Linked DNA regions of Labrenzia sp. VG12. The protein of the gene in region 1 interacts with the protein of each later gene in a pairwise test. Links are inferred from orthologs where the notes say so. Each region holds a gene or a part of one and is shown on either strand. Other genes may lie near its edges.

Region 1 (2,872 bases):
ATTGACCAGACCGTCCAGCAGAGCAGCTTCCTCGTCATTCAGGTCGAGCATGGCTTCCAGAACCGTTGCCATCATCACCTCGGCCGCACGCGTTGCGCCATCATCGCATTTCAAAGCGATACCGAAACCGAGCTCGGGAACAGCGCCGCAGAAAACACCTTCTGCCCCGGTTTTCACGAAGACGCGGCCGCGAAAGGTCTCCATCACCCTGGTGCAGAACCGGTCGGCACCGGCAACCATATAGGGTTCGTTGATACAGGCGTCATAGACCCGTTGCGCAGCATCGGCGCGCAGGGGCTCGAGCCCCTCGCCGGTGCCAAACGCCGCAAACGCACGGGCAAAGTTCTGCATCGGTGACGCATAGGTCGGTATGGAACAGCCGTCGACGCCACAGACATCTTCAGACAGCTTGTCGCCCGTCATCTGCTCAATGGCGAGTTTGACCTCTCGTTGAACCGGGTGGCCCGGCTCCACATACCCCTTGGTGTCAACGCCCATTACCCTGGCAAGCCCAAGAAAGCCCGCATGTTTGCCGGAGCAATTGTTGTGCAAGCCGCAAGGTGTCTCATCGTCCAGGATCAGTCGGGCGGCATCTTCCATGCGTTTCGGCCACTGCGGACCGCATTCCAGATCGTCCTCGGTGAGGCCGGCTTTCATCAGCATCACCCGCGCCGAATTGGCATGGATCTCTTCGCCGTTATGCGAGGCGCAGGCCAGAGACAATTCGGCGTCCGTCAAATCGAGCGCATCGGCCGCACCGGATTCCACCAGCGGCAGGGCCTGAAGGGCCTTGATCGCGGAGCGCGGGAAAACACGGGCTTCCACGTTGCCAATCGCGAAAACAAGTTTCCCCTGCGTGTCGACCACGGCAACGCTGCCCCGGTGAAGACTTTCGGTGAGGTTGCCTCTCGTGACATCGACCAGAGCTGGATTGTCCATGTAATTTCTCATTTCAGACGACTTGCATGATGACAGGCTAGGCGGATTCGGCGCGGTCGGCAGTCAAAAATGCCGACAGGCGCGCCAGGGCTTCGTCAATGACCTCTTCCCTCTTGCAGAAGCAGAACCGGATAAAGCCCGTCGGCGCGTCTGAGCCATAGAAAGCCGAAACGGGAACGGCAGCAACACCCGCATCTCGCACCAGCGTCTCGCAGGCTTCCACATCCGTTGCGCCAAGCCCCAGCCCCGCTATGCCGCAGGTCAGGAAATAGGTCGCCGCGCAGGGCAGAACGGAAAAGCCGAGCGCGGCCAGGCCGGCTGCCATACGGTCCCGCTTCGCGGTCAGGTCGCCGGCAAGACCGGAGAAATAGCTGTCGTCCTTGGCAAGCCCATAGGCCACCGCCTTCTGCAGGTTGGGCGGCGTGGTGAAAGTCACCCACTGGTGCGCCTTGGCGATCGGGTCCATCAGCGCCGCCGGACCGGTCACATAACCGACCTTCCAGCCTGTCAGTGAAAACGTCTTGCCCGCGGAGCCGATCCGCACGGTCCGCTCGCGCATGCCGTCAAAGCCCATGAGCGGCAGGTGCCGGGCACCATCGAACACCAGATGTTCATAGACCTCGTCGCAGATGGCATAAACATCGTGTTCGACGCACAGGTCGGCAATCAGCTGCAACTCGCTTTCGGAAAACACCTTTGCCGTCGGGTTCATCGGGTTGTTGATGAGAATGGCCTTGGTCTTTTCTGAAAATGCCTGCCTGAGCGCCTCCCTGTCGAGACCCCAGGTGGGTGGCGTCACGCGCACACGGACGGGAACGCCGCCAGCCTGCTTCACCAGCGGCAGATAACAGTCGTACAGCGGCTCGATCAGGACAACCTCGTCGCCGGGCGACACCAGCGCGAACAGGCAGTCGGCCAGTGCTTCGGTTGCGCCGGATGTCACCATGACTTCAGAGCCCGGATCGACGTCCAGACCATAAAAACGCTTGTTGGCATCGGCGACGGCCTGTCGCAACGCGGGCAGACCGAGCATGGGTGGATACTGGTTCGGGCCGGCGATCAGCGCCTCTGCGGCAACGCCCCGGATGTCTTCGGGTCCATCCACATCCGGAAAGCCCTGACCGAGATTGACGGCCTCGTGCGCCATGGCCAGGCGGGACATGGTTTCAAACACGGTCGTGTCGATGCCGGTAAAGACCGGATTGGTCGGTTTCATGTTTCCTCCCGGGCCTGTTTTCGCCGGTTCTAATCCTCCACCGGTGGTCCGTCGAGCGAATTCCGCGCTCCCCGTGGTCAAAAACCCGGAAATTCCGGGCATCAGATTTGACACAGCCCGCTCGCAGCGATCTGATGAAACCCGGGTCTGAAGTCATGCGGGAGGTCGCTGCAATGCTCGGTGTGATCGTTGGAATTGTCGCAATCGTTCTGGGTGCAGCCATCATGTTGCGCAAGACAGCTGCTCCCTCCGGCGGACACAGGCTCCTGCGGGTTTTTGCCAGCCGGTTCATGGGCATCGCCCTGGTCCTGGTCGGCGCATTCATGCTGCTCTCCACCTCCTTCATCTTTGTCGATGCCAACGGTGTCGGTCATCTGAAACGCATTTACGCCTTCAAGGAACTTCCCGAGGGCCGCATCATCGCGCTTGACGGCGAAAAGGGCCCGCAGGCGCAGATCCTCGGACCGGGCTTCCATTTCATTCCGCTGGTGCGCGTTCTTTACGACTTCGAGGAATGGGAAGTCGTCACCATTCCGGAGGGCTATTATGGCCAGCTGACCGCACTGGACGGCGCGGCGATGCCATCCGGCATGTTCATGGCACCGGCCATACCGGATGAAAGCGTCGGCGACATGCTGAAGGCTGACAGTTTCCTGACCAAAGGCGGCCTGCGCGGCCCGCAGGAAACCGTGCTCAAACCCGGACAGTATCGCCTCA
Region 2 (3,070 bases), 180 kb from region 1 along the record:
GACCTGGATCTGGCCAATCATCACCACGATGCCGAGGCAGCCGAAGGCGACATGCAAACCATGGGTGCCGATCAGCGTGTAAAAGGCCGACAGGAACCCGGACACATCCGGCCCCGCCCCCTTGGCGATCATGCCCTGAAACTCGACCATCTCCATGGCCAGGAACCCAAGGCCGAGCAGCAGCGTCACGATCAGCCAGCGCACCACGTGGGTCTGGTTCCCCGCCCTTTGGGCGATCGACGCAAAGCCGAAGGTGAGACTGGAAATCAGCAGAAGCGCCGTTTCCCCGGCCGTGTGCCGCAGGTCGAACAATTCATTGGAGGTCGGCCCGGCGGCGGAGTTCTTAGACAGAACCACATAGGTCGCAAACAGCAACGCAAAAATGATTGCGTCGGTCATCAGGTAAATCCAGAAGCCGAATTCCCGGGCTTCCAGCGACTTCTTCTCTTCTTCTTCCAGAACGGCTGATACGGACATCCGGCCTCTCCTCAAACCGATCCGGGCAGCGGTGCGCCGGAGGCGGCCCCGCGTGGCACGAATTCACGCATGTCGTGCATGTCCGCCGGCGAGATCTGCGCCAGCCTTGCCTGCTCGATCTTTGCCACGTCGGCGGCGGGCAGTACATATTCGGAATTGTCGTCCGACGCCCTGATGCCGACGCAGATCAGCGACAGGACAAAACAGAGCGCAACCAGCCACCAGATATACCAGACAAAGGCAAAGCCGAGACCGAAGGCCAGCGCACCGAGCACCGGCCCGATCCAGGTGTTTTTTGGCATGACAATGTCTTCATAACTTGCCGGCGGCAGGTAGGCTTCCCCGCGGATTTTCATGTCGTGAAACGCATCCAGATCCCGCACCTCGGGCAGAACTGCGAAATTATAGGGCGCGGGCGGCGACGACGTTGCCCATTCCAGGGTGCGGCCGTTCCAGGGATCACCGGTGACGTCCCGGGCCGAGCCCCAGTTGCGGGCAGAGACAATCAGCTGGACCGCAATGCAGACGATGCCGATCAGCACACAGACCGCGCCCAGCGCGGCCACCACAAGGTAGGGCTGCCAGTTCGGGTCGGCATAGTGCTCCATCCTCCGGCTCATGCCCATGAAACCGAGCACGTAAAGCGGCATGAAGGCGAGATAGAAGCCGATGATCCAGAACCAGAACGAGCGCAGCCCCCATTTGACGTCAAGCTTGAAGCCGAAGGCCTTGGGGAACCAGTAGTTCATGCCGGCGAAATAGCCGAACAGGGCGCCGGGGATCAGCATGTTGTGAAAATGCGCGACCAGGAAGGTTGAATTGTGCATCAGATAGTCGGCGGGCGGCAGCGCCAGCAGCACGCCGGTGACACCACCAATGACGAAGGTCACCATGAAACCGATGGTGAACACCATGGACGGGTGATACTCGATCCGCCCCCTGAACATCGTGAACAGCCAGTCGAAGATTTTCACGCCCGTCGGCACTGCGATGATCATCGTGGCGATGCCGAAGACCGCGTTCACATTGGCCGAGGAGCCCATGGTGAAAAAGTGATGCAGCCAGACGGTGAAGGACAGAAGCGCGATACAGGCCGTGGCATAGACAAGTGAGGCATAGCCGAAAAGGCGTTTGCGCGAGAAGGTCGCGACCACTTCGGAAAAGATGCCGAAAGCCGGCAGGATCAGGATGTAGACTTCCGGGTGACCCCAGATCCAGAGCAGATTGGCGTACATCATCATGTTGCCGCCATCGCCATTGGTGAAGAAGTGGAAGCCGAGCGTCCGGTCCAGCGTCAGCTGGGCGGCAACAACGGTCAGCGCCGGAAAGGCAAAGGCGATCAGGATAGAAATGCACAGCGCCGTCCAGGTGAACAGCGGCATGCGCATGAAGGTCATGCCCGGACAGCGGTTCTTGACGATGGTGACAATGAAATTGATGCCCGACAGCGTCGAGCCGACACCGCTGACGATCAGGGCCCAGAGCCAGTAATCGACGCCGACACCGGGACTGTATTCGATGCCGGAATACGGGGGATAACCCGTCCAGCCGGCCTGCGAGAACTTGCCGATCACCAGCGACACCAGCACCAGCGCGGCCCCGGCAGCGGTCATCCACAAACTGACGGAGTTCAGAAAGGGAAAGGCAACATCGCGGGCACCGATCTGCTGCGGCACGATGATGTTGATCAGACCGGTCAGGAACGGCATCGCCACGAAGAAGATCATGATCGTGCCGTGGGACGAGAAGATCTGTTCAAAATGCTCCGGCGGCAGATAGCCCTCGCTGTTGAGCGCAATCGCCTGCTGGGCTCGCATCATGATGGCGTCAACGAACCCGCGCACCAGCATGACCAGTGCCAGCACCACATACATGATGCCGATCTTCTTGTGATCGACGCTGGTCAGCCAGTCGGTCCAGAGCACCTTCCAGGCGCGCAGATACGTTATCAGCAGAAAGACGACGACACCGCCGCCCACCGTGACAAGCGCGCCGCCCATGGCCACCCAGGAATAGAACGGCAGGGCATCGATGGTCAGACGTCCCAGCATTATGAATCCCCCTCGCCGTCGGCATGGCCCTGATGAGCCGGCGCTGAGACCGGCGCATATTTTTTCAAGATCGTCTTGAAGAGGTCCGTCTCGTAGCTGCTGTAATAAGTAACCGGATCGGCGATGCTCTGCTTGTGCAGCTCCGCGTAGGTGGCCGCATCCAGAGAAGAACCGCTGCCACCAGCCTTGCCACTCCAGGCCTTGAAGTCGGCCTCGCTCATGGCATGGGCCTTGAAATGCTGGTCGGAAAAGCCGTCTCCGGAATACATGGTGTTGCGGCCCATGAAGACGCCCGGCTCGTCGGCAATCAGGTTGAGCTCGGAGCGCATGCCGGCCATGGCATAAATCTGACCGCCAAGGGCCGGGATCATCAGCGAATTCATCACCGTGTCGGATGTAATTTCGATGCTGAGCGGCCGATCGGCTGGAAAGGCCAGTTCGTTGAGACTGGCAGTGCCCAGTTCCGGGTAGAGAAACAGCCACTTCCAGTCGAGTGCGATGGCCTGAACCTTGAATTCGGGCTTGTCGGAAGTGAGCGCCTT
Region 3 (4,075 bases), 430 kb from region 1 along the record:
GCACCACGTTGCCCTTGAAGTCGAAACGGAAGACGATCTGAATGCACTCGCCGGCAAGATAGAGGCCTGGCCCGGGGTGACGATCGAATTCGGCCCGGAACCACTTGGCAATGGTCCGCGCAAGCACATGATGTTTGCCGAACCCGGCGGCATCCGTCTTGAAATCATCTGGGCTGCTGGCCAATAGCGAACCGGCGCTCGGCAGTCGTCAGGCCAACTGAACGTCCGTAACGCCCGGAACCGCCTTCAGCGCCCCAGCGATTTCCGGAGACAATCGGAATCTGCCTGGAAGCTTGACCTCGACTTCACGCGCGCCGTTCTCCAGAAGCACGATCACGGTGACATCGCCCTCACCACGCACCTGAAGCTGTTTGGCGAGGCTCTGGATCGGGCGCTCGTCGCGCACGAAGACGCGCATGCTCTTTTGAAGCCGCGCAGCCATCTTGTCGATCGGGTCGACCTGCTCGATGCGCAAGGACGGCTCGTCATCGCGCATGTCCGCGCCCACAAGAACGATAACCGAACGCCCGGCCTGCAACACATCCCGGAACTGTTCCAGCTTCTCCCGGAACAGCAGCGCCTCGTATTGCCCGGTGGCGTCGGAGAGCCGGGCAATGCCCATACGTGTGCCGCTCTTGGTCTTGCGTTCCTGCATCGACACAACGGTGCCGGCCAGCCGGCCGTGAGAAGCCCCCTGTTTGACCGCTTCGGCAAATTGCGTCCAGGGCTGCGCCCGCATCTTCTTCAGGACCGACGCGTATTCGTCGATCGGGTGTGCCGAGAGATAAAAGCCGATGGCTGCATGTTCGCGCTGCAGCTTTTCCTCGTTGGTCCAGCCATGGACCTCGTCGAGCTGAAGCGGTTCCTCGCTGTCGCTGCCGCCAAAGAGCTCGTCCTGCCCGAGCGTCCTGTTTTCCTCGCTGCGCTGTGCCAGACCCATGATCCGGTCAAGGCCCTCGAACACCTTGGCTCTGCTGGGCTCCAGTTCATCGAAGGCGCCGGCGGCCACCAAGTTTTCAAGCGTACGCTTGTTGAGCGCCCTTGGTGAAATCCGCCGCGCAAAATCCCCGAGGCTCTTGAACGGCGTGTCGCCCCTTACTTCGACGATGTGTTCGACCGCCTGCTCACCGACCCCCTTGATGGCGCCCATGGCGTAAAGGATCTGGCCATCGGCGACGTCGAAATAGACCTGAGATCTGTTGATCGACGGCGGCACGATCTCGATGCCCATGCGCCGGGCTTCCTGGCGGAAATCGCCCAGCTTGTCGGTGTTGCCGAGATCCAGCGTCATGGACGCAGCCATGAACTCCACAGGGTGGTTCGCCTTCAGCCAGGCCGTGTGATAGGAAACCAGCGCATAGGCGGCCGCGTGCGACTTGTTGAAGCCGTAGTTGGCAAATTTGGCCACCAGGTCGAAGATCGTTCCCGCCTGGGTCTTGTTGATGCCGCGCTCAACGGCGCCGTCGACAAAACGCGCCCGCTGGACTTCCATTTCAGCGGCAATCTTCTTGCCCATCGCGCGGCGCAGAAGGTCAGCTTCACCAAGCGAATAACCGGACAGAACCTGCGCGATCTGCATCACCTGCTCCTGGTAGACGATGATGCCATTCGTCTCCATCAGGATCGGCTCCAGCAGCGGATGCAGGCAGTCCGGCTCCTGTTCGCCGTGTTTCACCGCGTTATAGACCGGAATGTTTTCCATCGGCCCTGGCCGGTAGAGTGCCACAAGCGCAATGATGTCCTCGAACCGGTCCGGTTTCATACCGGCGATGGCCCGGCGCATGCCCTGACTTTCCAGCTGGAACACACCAAACGTCTCGCCGCGCGCGAGAAGTTCATAGGTCTTCAGATCGTCGATGGGCAGGCCGGCGACATCCACGTTAATCCCGCGCCGTTCGATCAGTTTCACGGCCGTGTCGATCACGGTCAGCGTTTTCAGCCCGAGAAAGTCGAACTTAACAAGCCCGGCCTCCTCGACCATCTTCATGTTGAACTGGGCGACCGGCATGTCGGACCGCGGATCGCGATAGAGCGGCACGAGCTGTTCCAGCGGGCGGTCACCGATCACCACGCCGGCCGCGTGGGTCGAGGCGTGACGGTAAAGCCCTTCCAGCTTCTGCGCCATGCCGAGCAGACGCTCGACGATCTCCTCTTCCCTTGCCGCTTCGCGCAGGCGCGGTTCATCCTCGATCGCCTGCCCCAGTGTGACCGGATTGGCGGGGTTTGCCGGCACCAGTTTGCACAGACGGTCGACCTGGCCGTAAGGCATCTGCAACACGCGGCCAACGTCGCGCAGAACGGCCCGGGCCTGAAGCGATCCAAAGGTAATGATCTGCGCCACCTGCTGGCGGCCGTATTTTTCCTGGACGTAACGAATGACCTCTTCACGCCGGCTCTGGCAGAAGTCGATATCGAAATCCGGCATCGACACACGTTCCGGATTGAGAAAGCGCTCGAACAGCAGCGAAAAGCGCATCGGGTCCAGGTCGGTAATCGTGAGTGCCCAGGCCACCAGCGACCCGGCACCGGAACCGCGACCCGGCCCGACCGGGATGTCATGTGCCTTCGCCCACTTGATAAAGTCGGCAACGATCAGGAAGTAACCCGGGAATTTCATCCGTTCGATGATGCCGGTCTCATAGTCCAGCCGTTCCCAGTAATCCTTTTCCTCAAGCCCCGGCGCCAGGCCGTGGGCATCAAGACGCGCCTGCAGGCCTTCGCGGGCCTGGCGCATCAGCTCGGCCGATTCCGCGCGTTCCGCTTCTTCCGGATCAGCATCGGCGCCTGCAAAACGCGGCAGGATCGGTGCCCGCTTGAGCGGGCGAAAGCTGCAGCGACGGGCAATCTCGACCGTCGACGCCAGAGCCTCCGGCAGGTCCGCGAACAGTGCGCACATTTCGGCCCGGCTCTTGAAATAGTGTTCCGGCGTCAGCCTGCGCCGGTCATCCTCTATCAGAACCCGCCCTTCGGATATACAGATCAGGGCGTCGTGGGCTTCATAGTCCTCACGCTTGGGAAAAAACGCCTCGTTGGTTGCAACGATTGGCAGGTCAAGCTCATAGGCAAGGGCCAGAAACGCGTCCTCGGTCTTGCGCTCGGCTTCCATGCCGTGACGCTGGATCTCGACGTAACACCGGCCGGAAAACGCGTCTGCAAGGGTTCGAAGCCGGGTCTCGGCCAGGTCCTTTCGGCCCGCCAGCAAGGCCGCGCCGACAGGTCCCGAGACGCCTCCGGTCAACACGATCACATCATCGGACTTGGACAGGAGATACTGCGCCGAAACATGGGGCCGCAGACCGGTCTCTGTATCCAGGAAGGCCCGCGAGGTCAGTTCCATGAGGTTGCCGTAACCGGCTTCCGTCATGGCAATCACGACAACATCCGCAAGGACAGGCTCTCCCTTGCGCGCGCCTTCCAGACCATCATCAAAGAACACCGACAGCTGGCAGGCCGTGATCGGCTGAATGCCACTTCCCCAGGCCTTGCCGGCAAACTCCTGAGCACCAAAGAGATTGTTCGTATCGGCAATCGCCAGGGCCGGCTGGTTGTCAGCCGCCGCCAGATCCAGAAGTTTCTTGATCGGCAGCGCGCCTTCCAGCAGCGACAATGCCGAGTGCACTCTCAGATGGACATAGCCCGGCCCCGCCTGACCACCGCCATCAGGCACACCGGCACCATTTTCACGAGAAGGATCGGCAACAGAGCCGGACATAGCGCACCTACGACATCTTCCAGGAATCAGCTTTTCAGTGAAGCTGTTTCATGGACGTCTGTCGAGATGACAGAGCCGTCGTCCCCGCTGTTCTTTTCACCGGCAAGCTCTTGCACGTGGCACGGCGAAAGGAGCGCCTCGGAAGCACGCTCATAGACAACGGCAGGATCTTAGTGAACGGAAAACAGCACGTCGCCCCAGACGGCGAGCGTGGTGCAGAAGCAGACGAGAGACCCGAATGCGGCAAAATCACGAGCGATATGGAACATGTCGTCCTCCAAGCTTTATGCCTTGCGTAAGGGGACTATGTTCCATTTCTGTTCCCTTTGCAAGCGCTTTTTGTTCCACTTGCCAGCAGGCAAA

What was found.
Region 2: the proteins of CHH27_RS09005 (region 1) and cyoB interact in binary tests that used the Escherichia coli proteins (3 or more experiments, as listed by UniProt). The link is inferred for Labrenzia sp. VG12 from one-to-one orthologs.
Region 3: the proteins of CHH27_RS09005 (region 1) and dnaE interact in binary tests that used the Escherichia coli proteins (3 or more experiments, as listed by UniProt). The link is inferred for Labrenzia sp. VG12 from one-to-one orthologs.

The regions. Positions count from the first base shown.
Region 1 is NZ_CP022529.1:1,925,013-1,927,884, forward strand. Bases 67-2,868 are described here. They hold CHH27_RS09005 (aminotransferase), read right to left. Parts: upstream 2,156-2,868; coding sequence 977-2,155; downstream 67-976. Other genes in these bases: CHH27_RS09000 (asparaginase), read right to left, coding at 67-939; CHH27_RS09010 (SPFH domain-containing protein), read left to right, coding at 2,263-2,868. Outside these bases: more of CHH27_RS09000, read right to left, coding at 1-66; more of CHH27_RS09010, read left to right, coding at 2,869-2,872. UniProt on the Escherichia coli protein: Shows aminotransferase activity with methionine and histidine as substrates, and to a lesser extent also with phenylalanine.
Region 2 is NZ_CP022529.1:1,747,905-1,750,974, forward strand. Bases 9-3,008 are described here. They hold cyoB (cytochrome o ubiquinol oxidase subunit I), read right to left. Parts: upstream 2,529-3,008; coding sequence 489-2,528; downstream 9-488. Other genes in these bases: cyoC (cytochrome o ubiquinol oxidase subunit III), read right to left, coding at 9-477; cyoA (ubiquinol oxidase subunit II), read right to left, coding at 2,528-3,008. Outside these bases: more of cyoC, read right to left, coding at 1-8; more of cyoA, read right to left, coding at 3,009-3,070. UniProt on the Escherichia coli protein: Cytochrome bo(3) ubiquinol oxidase is the terminal enzyme in the aerobic respiratory chain of E.coli that predominates when cells are grown at high aeration.
Region 3 is NZ_CP022529.1:1,490,412-1,494,486, forward strand. Bases 9-4,013 are described here. They hold dnaE (DNA polymerase III subunit alpha), read right to left. Parts: upstream 3,713-4,013; coding sequence 209-3,712; downstream 9-208. Other genes in these bases: CHH27_RS06830 (VOC family protein), read left to right, coding at 9-187. Also shown: more of CHH27_RS06830, read left to right, coding at 1-8. UniProt on the Escherichia coli protein: DNA polymerase III is a complex, multichain enzyme responsible for most of the replicative synthesis in bacteria. This DNA polymerase also exhibits 3' to 5' exonuclease activity. The alpha chain is the DNA polymerase catalytic subunit.